Regions from separate parts of the Vagococcus xieshaowenii genome, predicted to be linked through region 2. Evidence: predicted binding sites of a transcription regulator. Region 2 holds the regulator's gene; the other holds the start of a gene.
What was found. The regulator LexA, encoded in region 2, represses DNA repair genes until DNA is damaged. The targets are predictions, from matches to a motif close to CNAACANNTGTTNG.

Region 1 (8,258 bases), 620 kb from region 2:
AATAGAAAAACATCAAAAAAAGCATGGCACAAATAGTGTCATGCTTTTTTTGTGATTAAATAACGAAAGTATTGTTAGAGGATGGTTATAAAAATACGTATATTATGTTATTCTTATAACATTAATAAATTTTTAATAAAAAACAGAAAGAGGGTATGTGTAGTGCAAGATATATTGACGCTATTAGGTGTGCTAATTGTGATAGTTGGTTTCGCACTGAAATTAGACGCTATATTGATTATTACGATTTCATTGATCGTGACAGCTTTAGTCGGTGGTCTAGGAATTGATGGGATGTTGGAAGTTTTAGGAACAAGCTTTGTTAATAACCGTGGGATGACCATTTTTATTTTAATTATGTTAGCAACCGGAACATTAGAAAGAAATGGTTTGAAAGAATCGGCTGCAACGTTTATTCAACGCTTCAAAAATGTTTCAGCAAGTGTAATTATTGGGATTTATGGTGTGTTTAGAATGATCATGGCAGCCTTTAATGTAAGTTTTGGTGGTGTTGCTGGTTTTGTTCGTCCAATAATTTTTCCTATGACTGTTGGGACTTTAGAATCAAAAGGGTTAGAGCCTAATCCTGAATACGAAGAAGAATTAAAAGGCATGTCGTCGGCCATGGAAAATATTTGTTGGTTCTTTGGACAAGTATTATTTATTGGTGGTCCAGGTGGATTACTTGTACAATCAACATTAAAGAGTCTAGGATACGACGTGAGTTTAGGGACATTAGCTTTCTACGAAATTCCAGTTGCAATTGTGGCACTCGTTGTGGCGTGTGGATACTTCATTTGGAAAGATAAACAGCTAATGAAGAAATTTTATGGAAAAACGAAAAAGGAGGCAAAATAGATGTCATTCTTTACAAGTTCAGAAATATTATTATCAGATAAGTTATTGGAATTATTATTTATTGTGATGGGGTTAATTGTCATTTATACAGGGATTAAAAATTTATCTGACAAAACCAATCCTAATCGTGTAGGCACAGCTTTTTTCTGGGTAGTTTTAGGCGTAGTATTAGCATTTGGACGTTGGATTCCAGCGCAAGTCAACGGGATATTAGTCTTGTTGATGACCGTTCCAGCAATTGCTAAACGAGTGAACAAAGGTGAGAGCCGTTTACCAACCAAAGCATACATGCAAAAAATGTCTGATAAGTTAGGGCTAAAAGTCTTTATTCCAGCCTTTGCTATTGGGATTTTTGCAATTATCTTTGCGTTGTTTACCAATTTAGGTGCTTTAGTTGGTGTCGGTGTGGGTGTGTTAGTAGCCATTATGAGTTTAATGTTATTATCAAGAGACAACAAACCTATGACATTTTTAAATGATTCTGCTGAGATGTTAGGAACAGTAGGGCCTTTAAGTATGTTGCCAATGTTACTTGCTTCGTTAGGTGCGGTATTTACAAGTGCCGGCGTGGGTGAAGTTATCTCTTCTGGTGTAAAACAAGTGATTCCAGAAGGTAATGTTGTTATTGGAATTATTGTATATGCTATTGGCATGGTATTATTCACGATGATTATGGGAAATGCGTTTGCAGCCATCACGGTAATGACCGTTGGAATCGGTGGACCGTTTGTCTTGGCCTATGGTGCCAATCCTGCGCTAGTCGGAATGTTAGCTCTAACATGTGGTTATTGTGGGACACTGTTGACGCCGATGGCAGCCAATTTTAATATCGTGCCAGTGGCAATGTTAGAAATGAAAAACAAATATGGCGTTATTAAAAACCAAGTATTTGTGGCATTGTTTATGCTAGTTTTCCAAATTGTATACATGATTATCTTTAGATAAGGAGGAATAATTAATGAAAATTTTAGTAACAGGTTTTGATCCATTTGGTGGAGACAAAATTAATCCAGCGTATGAAGCAGTAAAATTATTACCCGATACAATTGAAGGTGCTCAGATTATTAAATTAGAAATTCCGACAGTTTTTTATGATTCAGCAGAGGTGTTAAAAGCTAAGATACTCGAAGTGAACCCAGATGTTGTTTTATGTGTGGGACAAGCTGGCGGACGTGCGTCGGTTTCTATTGAGCAAATCGCAATCAATAAGATTGAAGCGCGCATTCCAGATAATAAAGGAAATCAGCCGTTTGATACAGCCATTCAAGTAGAAGGTGACACAGCTTACGTCACTAACTTACCCATTAAAGCAATGGTAAAAAATATCCATGATAATGGATTACCCGCATATATTTCTTATACTGCAGGGACGTATGTTTGTAATTATATTATGTATGAATTGATGTACATGATTGCAACTGAATTCAAAGAGATAAAAGGTGGATTTGTTCATGTGCCGTTTATTCCAGCCCAAACGGTTGCACGTCCAGTGGATACAGCGGCAATGAGTTTACAAGATATTGCGTCTTCTATTGAATACGCGCTGGCAGCGGTTGTTACAACGAAAGAAGACATTCAATTGAATGCTGGTACAACGCATTAATGGAATTGAATAGATTAAAAAAAGAGAAAAGACAGTGATGTCGTTTCTCTTTTTTTGATGTTAAATAAGACGTTTTATTTTATAGATTAGACAAATAAAGATAAGCAGAAAAGCACCTAGAAAACTCGCAGCTTTGGTGGGTTGTTCGTCCGTTTGTGGGAGAGTGCTTTTTGGATCTTGATTTGTTTCTTTTGTTTGCGTAGGTTGTGTAATGCTAGGACTATCAATTGTTTTTTTCGGTTGATTGATTAAGCTGTCTATGCCCTTAGGCGTTACGTTTTTCAAATCATTGTTTGTTGTAGTAGGTATATCAGCGTTAGGAGTGGCTGTAATGGCTGGTTCAGTTTTTGGTGCAGTCATTGTGGTAGGTGTGATAAGTTCCTTTTCTTCAGTTTTATCCTTATTTTTTTCATCATCATCTTCAACTTTATCGAGCTCTTCCATTTCATCCCTTGCATCTTGTTTACGCACATATTCTAACGAGATTGTTTCATCGGTTGAACCAAAGGTGAATGAAAGTAACGAACGACTTGTCTGTTTATAAGTGTATCCTTCAATATCAACAGGTTTGATACTGATTTCATCGCCAATTTTCCCGTTAATTAATTCGTCATCTATGATTGGTTGACGATTCTCATCGAGGTGTTGAATGGTTAAGGTGAGGTCATTTCTTGTATACATCAGATCAACTGAAATAAAGTCAGTATAGTGAGCATCTTCAGGCACAGCAAACGAGTGTTCATCGCTAAACGTATAACCTGGAATATTGGAGGGAGTAACGGTTATTGTTTCGCCAGGTTTCCCATAATAAGTGGTCAGTGGGGCACCTATGACTGCCTTGCCATCTTCATCGATGAAATTGACGTCTATTTGAACAGGCTGTGCTGCAACAGGCATTATTCTAACAGAAATATCAATGATTTCATTTGGGTTAGGATAAGTACCCACGATTGCTCCGGGGTCTTGAATGGCGAAATCTCCACCCGTCACACTGATTAATTGTCCCATCGAAGTATCAATCGGAATAGTTAAGATGGTACCAGGTTGACCGTAAAAGGGCATAACAGCGATTTCTTCATTCAGGCTAGCATCCCATATGGCTAAGTTAACTCCTGCCCCAGCGTTACTTGTTGTTGTTTCTGAGGGATTTATTATGGCGTCATCTGTTATGGTTTCATCAGATGTAAGGGGTATCTCTGAAAGGTTATGATTAATTTGCGGTAAGTTAATCGTCGGTAAGGTCATGGTAGGTTGTACCTGTTCTTCTGCAAAAGCAGGAGGTGTAAGAATCAGTGTTCCCAAAAGTAATCCTACATAAACTCCTTTACACACTCGTGTTTTTTTCATTTATTAGTCCTCCAAATTGTTATCAATCATGTATAAATTAATATAAGTATATATTAATTAGGGTGTTTTGTGTAATGATGCGGTTAACAAAAAAACACGACCAATCATTGATCGTGTTTTAGTCGCTTGTGTAGCGATGGTTATTTGTATTTTTCCTCTAAGTCACTCATCCATTTGCCAAGCCAAGCGCCTAACAAACACATAATAAAACAAAGAAGGTATTGAATAGTCCCAAAACCGGCGTAATTTGTCGGGATAATCATAATGGTTGAAGCAAATACAATTCCTAAAATAAAATGGAATAGTTTTGAAAAATGTCGTTGGAAAATCGCGTCCATTATTTTTGATAAACCTAATACACAGACCAATCCACCGATAGCGATTGGAATTAAAATGCCAAGATTCATCGTTTTAATACCATCAGACATTGCTTTGTACATGCCCATATAAACAAGGAAATTAGAAGGGCTAAGACCAGGGACAATCATCCCTAAGCCAATCAATGCACCTGCAATCATCCACGTGAAAAAGTTTTGGTCGACAGTTCCAAATAAGCCTTGACCAAAGAATAGAAATAGTGCGCCTAAGATAAAGGTAATGACTAAAATCATTAGATCGTTATTATTGCGCCCTTCTTTACCTGCTTCTTTCCAAAGTGCAGGAGTCGTGCCGATAATACAGCCCACGAAGAACCAAAGGATGATCGTTTCGTAATTACCAAGTAAGAAACTAACCCCAAAAGATAATAGGAAAACGCCAAATATTCCTCCTAGACCGATGGGAATAAAATAAAGCACATTTTGTTTAAAGTTTCTGGTGATATGTGCTAAAAATGAAATGATACGTTCATAAATCCCAAAAATTGCCGCTAATGCACCGCCGCTAACGCCAGGTAAAATAAAGCCAGAGCCGATAAACATCCCTTTGATAAAGCGTAACAGCCAGTCTTTCATAGTATGTGTCATATGTTATGTCTCCTAAAAAAATAGTATGTATTCATCATACCTAAAAAAAATGCTTTTGGAAACTAAATACGAGAACTTAGAGCTTTTTTTATTTTATCAAATGAAACAGTTCTTGAAATATACAATCATGGTTAATGTTTGATATAATGTTTAAAGATGCGAGAGGGAAAAAAGGAGTAAAGACTAGATGGATGTTTTGGTAAATAATAGAAAGAGGCGCCTCTTAAGTATTGTTTGTTTAATGATACTGACTTTTTTTGGGTTGATTCCACAAGCGGCTGCTTCGAGTGAAAAGTTTAAAATAATAGGTTACTTGCCGGATTATGATACGCAACATATTGATAGTACGGTTAATTTGGCACAGTTTACGGATGTTAATTATTTTTCGGTAGTCCCAACAGGTGATGGGAAATTAAAATTTACGGATAGTGGTAACCCAGAACAGTTAAAAGCATTAGTAGAAAAAGCTCATGCTAAAAATGTTAGGGTAGGGGTTAGTATTGGTGGGTGGAATTTAAGCGATAACTTTTCTGCTGCGACTGATCAATCAACGCTCAAAACATTTGTAAGTAGCATCAAACGTTTTGCAAATGATTATGAATTAGATACAATCGATATCGATTGGGAGTATCCAGAATCTAATGAAGCAGAACGTTTTGAAACATTTATTAAGACATTGAAAGCTTCGTTGGGAGACACTTATGTCTCAATAACAGTTCCTTCAGGTGTGGCAGCCAATAGTCAACCAAGTGGTCATTGGGAAGTGCATTTTACCCCTGAAGCATTAAAAGCTGCTGATTGGATTAATATTATGTCTTATGATGCTCAAATTGAAGGCTATCCTAATCATTCAACCACTGAATTGCACAAAGCTAACTTGGATTACTGGAATGAAATTTTAGGCGGTAAACATATGGACAAATTGGTATCAGGTCTTCCATTTTACGGTAAGGCGGCGGATGGTTCCGTTATGACGTATCGTAATATTATTAAAGAAGCACCTACTGTACCGCTAGAGGACGAAGTGACGATTAATGACGTTACTTATTATATTAATAACAAGCAAACCGTAAGAGATAAAACACTTGCTTCAATTAAAACTGGCTCAGGTGGTATTATGGTTTGGGCACCTACTATGGATACTGAGAGATCTAGTTCAACTAACTTGATGAAGGTGATGTCTGACACAGTGGATAAAGAGCATGTTATGCTGAATCGTGCGAACTCATTGGCAGCAGAACCACCCAATAGCTTAGTAGCTAAGAAGATTAATTGGTTAGACATTATTAGTGTCATTATAGGGCTACTATTATTGAGTCTAGGTATTCCATTAATTTTAGGTTATTGGCAAAAATATTTACCACAACAATTAAAAGGTAAAAAAATTAACAAAAAAGCTTTTGCTAAATTGATAGGTTTTACAGCAGTCATTCTAGGTCTGCTATTTGTTTTGATGGGCTTAACGCCATGGTGGGTTCCAACGTTATATGTCGTAGGATTAATTGCAATATTTATAAAATTATTAAAATGATGAATAGATAGGAGTTGTGAGGTGATCACAGCTCTTTTTTGTTGTCTCGTTTTTATTTTGTAGAGGAAATATGGTACAATTTAGAGGCGAACGCATGTTTTGGATAAGGAGAATTAATATGTATGAATATATGAAAGGGCAAGTGACATTCGTCAGCCCTTATTACATTGTATTGGAAGTAGGAGGTATCGGGTATCAATTAGCTGTGGCCAATCCGTTTCGTTATAATACAGAAGTAAAAGAGACGTTAATCTATGTGTACCAATCAGTTAGAGAAGATTCGATGACACTATTTGGCTTTAATCAATACGAGGAAAAGCAATTGTTTATGAAATTGATCAGTGTTTCAGGTATCGGTCCTAAAAGTGCTCTAGCCATTATGGCAGGAGAAGACCATGTCGGATTAGTGAAAGCAGTAGAATCAGATGATTTCAAATATTTAACTAAATTCCCAGGGGTTGGAAAGAAAACTGCCCAACAAATGATTTTAGACTTAAAAGGTAAGTTAGATGATTTAGTGATTACAGAGTTAACAGGCGAGGAACAACTGTCCTTGTTAGATGCTAAATTAGATAATGTTGCTAGTCGTTATTTAGAAGAAGCGCTGGAAGCCTTACTTGCGTTAGGCTACTCTCAAAAAGAATTAGCTCGTATAGAAAAAGAATTAACAACGCTCAATTTAGAATCAACAGATGCTTTCTTAAGACAAGGTTTAAGTTTATTAATGAAAAAATAAGGAGGTTTTCTCATGGAAGAAAACGAGCGCATGCTTTCTCCTGAAAATCTACCATTTGAATCAGAAGAAAAGCAGTTACGTCCGACGCGTTTATCACAATATATTGGACAACATAAGGTGAAAGAAGAATTGGCTATCTATATTAAGGCAGCATTAAATCGTCAAGAAGCACTAGATCATGTCTTATTATTTGGCCCACCAGGACTAGGGAAGACGACGATGGCAATGGTTGTCGCTAATGAAATGGGGGTTCAAATTAGAACAACAAGTGGCCCCGCTATTGAACGACCAGGTGACTTGGTAGCGTTACTGAATGAATTAGAGCCTGGTGATGTGTTATTTATCGATGAAATTCATCGTTTACCTCGTGTAGTAGAAGAGATGCTTTATTCTGCAATGGAGGATTTTTACGTGGATATTATGGTTGGTCAAGGCCCTACAGCGCATCCCGTCCACTTCCAATTACCGCCGTTTACATTAGTTGGAGCTACGACAAGAGCTGGCATGCTGTCGGCCCCTTTACGCGATCGTTTTGGTATTGTCTTGCACATGGAATATTATGATGTACGTGATTTACAAGAAATTGTGTTACGTTCAGCGGATATTTTCAATACGGATATTTTAGAAGATGGCGCCTTAGAAATTGCTCGTCGTTCACGAGGAACCCCAAGAATTGCCAACAGGTTATTAAGACGCGTGCGAGATGTGGCACAAGTTGAAAACAACGGTGTGGTAGACTCGGACACAGCAGATCGTGCGTTAGCTATTTTACGTGTGGATCATGAAGGGCTAGACTATGTCGATCAGAAAATTTTACGTACTATGATTGAATTGTATGGAGGCGGGCCTGTTGGGTTAAGCACGCTATCTGTGAATATTAGTGAAGAAACAGAAACGGTAGAAGATATGTATGAACCGTATTTGATTCAAAAAGGTTTTATCCAACGGACACCGCGCGGAAGGGTCGCAACACCTCAAGCATACGAACACCTAGGCTATTATTATCCACAGAAATAACGCTAGACAGTTGCATCTGACGCTCATCGTGCTAGAATGAAAGAGATTTAATTTGAAGAAGAGGGATAATCATGACATATACAACAGAAGATTTTGATTTTGACTTACCAGAAGAACTAATTGCACAAACACCATTAGAAAATCGTGCGACTTCACGTTTATTAATTTTGAATAAAGAAACCGGTGAAATAGAAGATAAGC
Region 2 (8,258 bases):
TAGCCCAGTCAAAGCTACTTTCTTAGAAAGTAGCTTTTTTGTTTTATAATGATGGAAACGTGTACATGTTTTGTGTGTAGTGGTTTTTGTCTAGTCAGTTCAAGTGATTAATGTTAGAATAAATGAATAGTATAGGTGTAATGAGGAGGCTATTATGACAGAATTTGTGACAGTTGAACAATTAGTAAATGAGTTAGAACTAGAAGTCTTTTCAGGGAATGACTATTTAGACAGAAAAATTTATACAGCGGATATTTCTAGACCGGGGTTAGAGTTAACTGGTTATTTCAATTATTATCCTGCAGATAGAATTCAGTTGTTCGGTAAGAAAGAAACGACGTTTTTAGAACGTATGTCTTCTGATGAAAAAAGAATCGTTATGAAGAAGTTATGTAATGATGATACGCCAGTATTTGTATTTTCAAGAGGATTGACACCAACACCTGAATTGGTAGAAGCTGCTAAAGAAAAAGGAGTAACGATTTTAACAACCAAACGTTCAACTTCTAGAATATCAGGTCTTATGTCTAATTTTATAGACTCGAAATTAGCACCGAGAACATCTATTCATGGTGTGTTAGTTGAAATCTATGGCTTAGGTGTATTAATACAAGGTGATAGCGGTATTGGTAAGAGCGAGACAGGTTTGGAATTAATAAAAAAAGGACATCGTTTAGTAGCGGATGATCGTGTGGATGTTTATCAACAAGATGAACGAACAGTCATTGGAGAGCCGGCACCAATATTAGAACACCTGATGGAAATCCGTGGTATTGGAATTATCGATGTGATGAATTTATTTGGTGCAAGTTCGGTAAGAAAGAGTGTACCAGTCCAATTAGTCGTTAAACTAGAACATTGGACGCCAGACAAGCAGTTCGATCGTTTGGGTGGTGCTGAACAAACGTTTAGAATCGCTGATGTCGATGTTCCAATGATTTCGATTCCTGTTAAGACAGGTCGAAATGTTGCGATTATCATTGAAGTTGCAGCTATGAATTTTAGAGCAAAATCGATGGGTTACAATGCAACAGAAAAATTTGAAGATAATTTGTCAAAATTAATTGAAACAAATTCAGAACAATAGAAAGTGGGTTAAGCGAATATGTTGTTTGCACAAATTAATCCTGTAGCTTTTAAGTTGTTTGGATTAGAAATACGTTGGTATGCCTTGATTATTGTCAGCGGGATTGTGATAGCAGGCTGGTTAGCAACAAGAGAATCAAAAAAAATGGGTTATAAAGATGATGATATTGTTGATTTCATGCTTTGGGCGTTGCCGTTATCCATTGTAGGCGCACGTTTGTATTATGTACTGTTTGAGTGGTCGTATTATTCACAACATCCTTCCGAAATATTGAACATTCGTAACGGTGGCTTAGCAATTTATGGTGGATTAATAACAGGGGCGTTAGTTACATACTTCTTTACTCGGAGTCGTTATTACTCTATGTGGAAGTTTTTAGATATTGCGACACCTGGTGTAATTATTGCACAAGCCATCGGACGATGGGGGAATTTTACAAATCATGAAGCATTTGGTGGTGACACGACGCGTCGTTTTTTAGAGTCATTACATTTGCCTAATGTTATTATTGATAACATGAAGATTGAAGGGATATATCGTCAACCTACGTTTTTATATGAGAGTGTTTGGAATGTTATTGGCTTTATTCTATTAATGGTATTGAGAAGAAAGAAAGACTTGTTTAGACAAGGTGAAGTGGCGTTAAGTTATGTGATGTGGTATTCATTTGGACGATTTTTTGTAGAAGGTATGAGAACGGATAGTCTCTACTTATTTGGTAATATAAGAGTATCTCAAGCTCTTTCTGCGCTTTTATTTGTAGGCGCGATTATCATGATGATTTATCGTAGAAAAGTGGTAAAACCATCACTATATAATATTAGGGGTGTAAGATAATTGAAAAAAGTAGAAACTGTATTATTTGACTTTGATGGGACATTAGCAGATACGAATCATCTAATTGCTCAATCGTATTTACATGTATTAGGAAAGTATTTTCCTGGACGCTTTTTGACAGAAGAATCAGTGGTTCAATACAATGGTCCCTCTTTAGAAGAAGTATTTGGGTCATTAGATAATGATAATGCTGAACAAATGATAAAAGAATATCGTGAATATAATCATGCTAAACATGATGAGTTAATCGAAATATTTCCAGGTGTGCAAGAAGTGTTGGCTAATTTGAAACAACATGGTATTAAATTAGCAGTTGTTTCAACGAAGAAAAAAGAATTATTAGTACATGGACTGAAATTCCTTAATATTTATGATTATTTTGATGTAATATTAGGGAACGGTGATTTTACAAAGGTAAAACCGAATCCAGAATCACTAAATCTGGCGATAGAAAGATTAGAAGCAACGCCTGAAACGACGTTGATGATTGGTGATAATCCACAAGATATTGAAGCAGCCAATAGAGCGAATGTTAGAGGTATATTTGTAGAATGGTCATGTAAATCAATTAAGGATGTTGCACCATATCACCCCTATAAAATGGTAGCAACGATGAAAGAATTAGAGGAATTGATTGTTTTTGAAAACAACGGAGGTATCAAATGAAACAAAAAGTTGCAGTTCTAGGGACAGGTTCGTGGGGGCTTGCATTAGCGCAAACCTTAGTTGAAAACGGACATGAAGTGATATTATGGGGACGAGATGTTTCTCAGGTTACTGAACTAAATGAGTATCATACAAACAAAGCTTATCTGCCAGAAATTGTTTTTCCTGACACGCTTAAAGCAACAACAAGTATGGGGGATGCTGTAAAAGATGCAGATGCAGTATTGTTTGTTGTACCAACAAAGGCGATTAGAGACGTAGCCCGTCAATTTGTAGAAGTTGTTCATACACAACCGGTAATTATTCATGCAAGTAAAGGATTTGAACAAGAAACACATTTACGTATTTCTGAGATACTTGCAGAAGAAATTCCAGAAACTAAACGAAAAGATATTGTGGTTTTATCAGGTCCAAGTCATGCTGAAGAAGTGGCAGTACATGATTTAACCACTATAACTGCTGCTAGTAAAAATGAAGACTATGCTGAATATGTTCAAGAATTATTTAGCAATGGATATTTCCGGGTTTATACTAACGATGATGTGATTGGCGTAGAAACCGGAGCAGCATTAAAAAATATCATCGCACTGGGTGCGGGGGCTATTCACGGACTAGGCTTAGGGGATAACGCTAAAGCAGCTATCATGACACGTGGTCTAGCAGAAATTACACGATTAGGTGTGGCAATGGGAGCTGATCCATTAACGTTTATCGGGCTAAGTGGCTTTGGAGACTTAATTGTTACCTGTACCAGTATTCACTCACGAAACTGGCGAACAGGAGATATGTTAGGTAAAGGCAAGAGTTTAGATGAGATTTTATCTTCAATGGGAATGATTGTTGAAGGTGTTTCTACGACTAAGTCAGCTTATGAACTTGCACAACAACTAGAAGTTGAAATGCCAATTACAGAAGCAATTTATCAAGTTTTATATGAGAATAAAGATGTGAACTATGTGATTAAAGAAATGATGTTGAGAGATAGTAAGTCGGAAAAAGAATTTGATAAATAATTATAGTAAAAAGGGGAATTTTAGAATGACAGAAGGAAAAGTTAGAAAAGCCATTATACCAGCAGCGGGATTAGGAACACGTTTTTTACCTGCTACAAAAGCTATGGCTAAAGAGATGTTACCAATTGTAGATAAACCAACGATTCAATTTATTGTTGAAGAAGCGTTAGCTTCTGGTATAGAAGATATTTTAATTGTAACGGGAAAAGCAAAACGTCCTATAGAAGATCACTTTGACTCAAATTTAGAATTAGAAATGAACTTAAAAGAAAAAGGTAAATGGGAATTATTAGAAACCGTGGAAGCAACAACTGGTATTAATTTACATTTTATCCGCCAATCTCGTGCACTAGGACTAGGCCACGCGGTTTCTTTAGGAAAAGCCTTTGTGGGAGATGAACCGTTTGTGGTCATGCTTGGTGATGATATTATGACGGATGAGGTTCCTTTAACAAAACAACTAATCGATAATTACAATGAAACAAAAGCATCTACTATTGCTGTTATGGAAGTGCCGCATGAAGATACTTCTAAGTATGGGATTATAGCACCAGAAAGCGAAGTGAAGGATGGGTTGTACAACGTGAATCATTTTGTTGAAAAACCTAAGCCAGAAGATGCACCAAGTAACCTAGCTATTATCGGCCGTTATTTGTTTACACCAGAAATTTTTGATTTATTAGAAAAACAAGCCCCAGGAGCAGGTGGAGAAATTCAATTAACAGATGCTATTGATGAATTGAATAAAACACAACGCGTATTTGGTCATAAATTTACGGGTAAACGTTATGATGTAGGAGATAAATTTGGTTTCTTAAAATCAAGTATCGAGTATGGTTTAGAACACGCTGAAGTGAAAGATCAATTACATGATTTTATTATCGAACTAGGTAAAGAGTTAGCTAAAGAAGATAAAAAAAATAGTAGGACAGAAAATGTATCAGAAAAAGAAGCGGAATAAGAAAAAGGAACGAGGCTTAGCCTCGTTCCTTTTTAGTAGTCTTCATAATAGTGGTGTTGATAATAAGTAACGTGTTGTTGTCGTGTTTCATACTTTTTTTCGTCCCACAAAATAATAAGTGTGGCAAATAGTGGAATTGAAATAATAAGGGCTAATTTAAGGCCAAATGCGCCTAAAAATATACCTGTAAGCAAGGTGAAAAAAATAAAAAATAATCGTCTAATACCAGTCATAAATAACTCCTCCTTGATACGAACGTTTGTTCTTGTTTTTATTATACAAACATTTGTTCGTGTTGTAAAGGGTTATTATTAAAAAGAACGATAAAGGCCAACGACTTTTCCTAGAATAGTACATGACTCTAAATAGATGGGATCAAGTGCATCGTTTTCAGGTTGTAATCTGATACGATTGTCTTCTTTATAAAAGGTTTTGCACGTTGCTTCATCTTCATCTGTCATGGCAATGACGATATCCCCGTTGCTAGCTTGTTCTTGTTTACGTACAATGACGAAGTCGCCGTCAACAATACCTTTGTTTATCATGCTAGTGCCCCGTATGGTTAGCATAAATAAAGGTCTGGTTTCATTTTTGAATTCTGGCGGGACAGGAAAGAAATCAGAGGCATTTTCAACCGCTAATATAGGTTCACCCGCAGTTACTGTTCCAAGTACAGGAATAGTAGATGGTTGAATACCTAATAGTTCTAATCCCAACTTAGTTACTTCAATAGCACGTGGTTTGGATGGGTCGCGTAATAATAATCCTTTTTGTTCTAGTCGCGCTAAGTGACCATGAACGGTAGAAGTAGAAGATAAATTGACTGCTTCACATATTTCTCTGACAGTAGGTGGATAACCACGTTGTTCTACGGTTTCATGTATATAATGTAAAATGCTTAATTGGCGATTCTCTTTTTTATTCGTCACAGGAAATCCTCCTAGTAGTTAGTTTGATTAGTTAAATTCTAACACATTAAGTAGAAGTAATCAAACACACGTTCGTAAGTTGGAGGTTTGTGTTTTATGACAATATCGATTAAAATAGGTAATTGTATAGGAGGACTGATGAAAATGTTATCAAAAGAAAAAATGGCTAGAATTAATGAGTTAGCACGTAAGAAAAAAGCTGAAGGTTTAACAAAGGAAGAAATTTTAGAACAACAGGCATTAAGAGAAGAATACTTAACAGTTTTTAGAGGTGGCATGCGTCATCATATCGAAGGCATGAAAGTAGTGGACCAAGAAGGAACAGATGTAACGCCTGATAAGTTAAAACGTATTCAAAAAGATAAACAAATTCATGGTCGTCATTTAGAAGATTAGTGAAACTGTTTACAAAAAAACATTGCGTATAGTGTAAAAAAATAGTAAAATGTAATAAAGGTAAAAAAAACCTAAAACATAGGAGATGATCATGTTGTTCGATAAAATTGATGAATTAGGCGTTAACACATTACGTACATTAAGTATGGATATGATTCAAAAAGCAAATTCTGGGCATCCCGGTTTACCAATGGGAGCTGCACCAATGGCTTATGCATTATGGACAAAACATTTAAAAGTGAACCCAAAGACTTCAAGAAACTGGATTGACCGTGACCGTTTTATTTTGTCTGCTGGACATGGTTCTGCATTACAATATAGCTTATTACATATGGCAGGGTATGATGTGACAATTGAAGATATTAAAAATTTCCGTCAATGGGAAAGTCGTACACCGGGACATCCTGAAGTTCATCATACAGATGGTATCGAAGCGACAACAGGACCTTTAGGACAAGGGATTGCAATGAGTGTCGGTTTTGCAATGGCAGAAGCACATTTAGCAGCAACGTATAACCGTCCTAATTATAAAGTGATGGATCATTATACTTATGCTATTTGTGGTGATGGTGACTTGATGGAAGGTATTTCTCAAGAAGCTATTAGCTTAGCAGGACACTTGAAATTAGATAAATTGATTGTTTTATATGACTCAAATGATATCTCTTTAGATGGTGATTTAGACAAATCATTTAGTGAAGATGTAAAAGGACGTTTTGAAGCAACAGGTTGGCAACATATTTTAGTGAAAGATGGCAACGATTTAGCAGCTATTTCTAAAGCTATTGATGAAGCGAAAGCTGAAACTAACAAACCAACTATTATTGAAGTAAAAACAGTTATCGGATTTGGTGCGCCAAACGCAGGGACTAATAAAGTTCATGGTGCTCCACTTGGTATGGACGGAATTGCAACAGCTAAAGCAGCTTATGGCTGGGAATATGAAGCCTTTGAAGTCCCTACTGAAGCAAAAGAACGTTTTGAAGCAACAATTAATGCTAACGGTGAAGCAGCTGAAGCACAGTGGAACGAATTGTTTGCCTCTTATCAAGCTGAATATCCAGAGTTAGCGGCACAATTATTAGCTGGCTTTGCTAATGAATTACCAGAAAATTGGGATGCTGAAATGCCTATTTATCAAGAAGCAGATGCAGCTAAAGCAAGTCGTGTAACATCAAGTGAAATGATCCAAGCGTTAGCTAAAACAGTCCCTACATTATGGGGTGGTTCTGCTGATTTATCTGGCTCAAATAACACGATGATTGCTGGTGAAACCGATTTTGATGCTGATCATTATGAAGGTCGTAATATCTGGTTTGGTGTTCGTGAATTTGCTATGGCCGCTGCAATGAACGGTATTGCATTACATGGTGGAACAAAAGTTTATGGCGGAACGTTCTTTGTATTCGTTGACTACTTAAGACCAGCTATTCGTTTAGCTTCTATTCAAAAAGCGCCGGTTACTTATGTGTTAACACATGATTCAGTAGCAGTTGGAGAAGATGGTCCAACACATGAACCAATCGAACAATTATCAAGCTTACGTGGTTTACCTAACCTAAATACAATTCGTCCAGCTGATGGGAATGAAACTCGTGCAGCATGGAAAATTGCTATTAGTTCAACAGAACGCCCAACAGTATTAGCTTTGACAAGACAAAACTTACCAGTTTTACCAAATTCAGCAGAGTTAGCTGATGAAGGTGTTGCTAAAGGTGCTTATGTTATTTCACCAGCCAAAGGTGACGCAACAGGTATCTTGATTGCTACAGGTTCTGAAGTGGCGTTAGCCATTGAAGCACAAAAAGTGTTAGCAGAGCAAGGTGAAGATGTTTCAGTTGTTTCAATGCCAAGTATGAATTTATTTGAAGAACAATCAGTTGAATACAAAGAAGCAGTCTTACCTCGTCGTTTAACCAAACGTGTGGCTATCGAAATGGGAGCAACATTTGGATGGGAACGTTATGTTGGATTTGATGGTGCTGTAATGGGTATCGACAAGTTTGGGGCTTCTGCTCCAGGAAATATTGTCATTGAACAATATGGCTTTACAGTAGATAACGTTGTTAAAACATATAACGAATTATAAAAAAAATAGTAAAGAGATAGGTTGATTTTTCCTATCTCTTTTTTTATGTTACAATGAAATAATCATGAATAATGAAAACTAAAATGGATAGTTTATTGGATAATCAACAGACTATTTAGTGTATAGGAGGAAACTTCAAATGAAGAAAAATGAGCTTTTAGGTAACATCATCTGGTTTATCGGTATGTTAGCCATCTTGTTTGCGGTTAGACATTTTGTTATATCGCCAATTCAAGTATCAGGAGATTCTATGTTACCAACATTAGAAAACAAAGAACGC

Region 1: ruvA (Holliday junction branch migration protein RuvA) is a predicted target of LexA. The motif match lies at 6,392-6,405, and genes of this name have one in related genera.

What each region holds. Positions count from the first base shown of each region.
Region 1 covers NZ_CP038865.1:199,561-207,818, forward strand. Annotated here, with positions in the region: gene E4Z98_RS00910 (DUF969 domain-containing protein) at 163-858, shown strand; gene E4Z98_RS00915 (DUF979 domain-containing protein) at 859-1,803, shown strand; gene pcp (pyroglutamyl-peptidase I) at 1,817-2,461, shown strand; gene E4Z98_RS00925 (MucBP domain-containing protein) at 2,522-3,808, opposite strand; gene E4Z98_RS00930 (DUF368 domain-containing protein) at 3,949-4,773, opposite strand; gene E4Z98_RS00935 (glycoside hydrolase family 18 protein) at 4,961-6,304, shown strand; gene ruvA (Holliday junction branch migration protein RuvA) at 6,423-7,040, shown strand; gene ruvB (Holliday junction branch migration DNA helicase RuvB) at 7,053-8,057, shown strand; gene queA (tRNA preQ1(34) S-adenosylmethionine ribosyltransferase-isomerase QueA) at 8,129-8,258, shown strand, end outside.
Region 2 covers NZ_CP038865.1:821,274-829,531, forward strand. Annotated here, with positions in the region: tRNA gene E4Z98_RS04015 (tRNA-Gln) at 1-8, shown strand, start outside; gene hprK (HPr(Ser) kinase/phosphatase) at 155-1,087, shown strand; gene lgt (prolipoprotein diacylglyceryl transferase) at 1,109-1,924, shown strand; gene ppaX (pyrophosphatase PpaX) at 1,925-2,590, shown strand; gene E4Z98_RS04035 (NAD(P)H-dependent glycerol-3-phosphate dehydrogenase) at 2,587-3,603, shown strand; gene galU (UTP--glucose-1-phosphate uridylyltransferase GalU) at 3,629-4,564, shown strand; gene E4Z98_RS04045 (hypothetical protein) at 4,597-4,797, opposite strand; gene lexA (transcriptional repressor LexA) at 4,876-5,493, opposite strand; gene E4Z98_RS04055 (DUF896 family protein) at 5,638-5,889, shown strand; gene tkt (transketolase) at 5,984-7,978, shown strand; gene lepB (signal peptidase I) at 8,118-8,258, shown strand, end outside.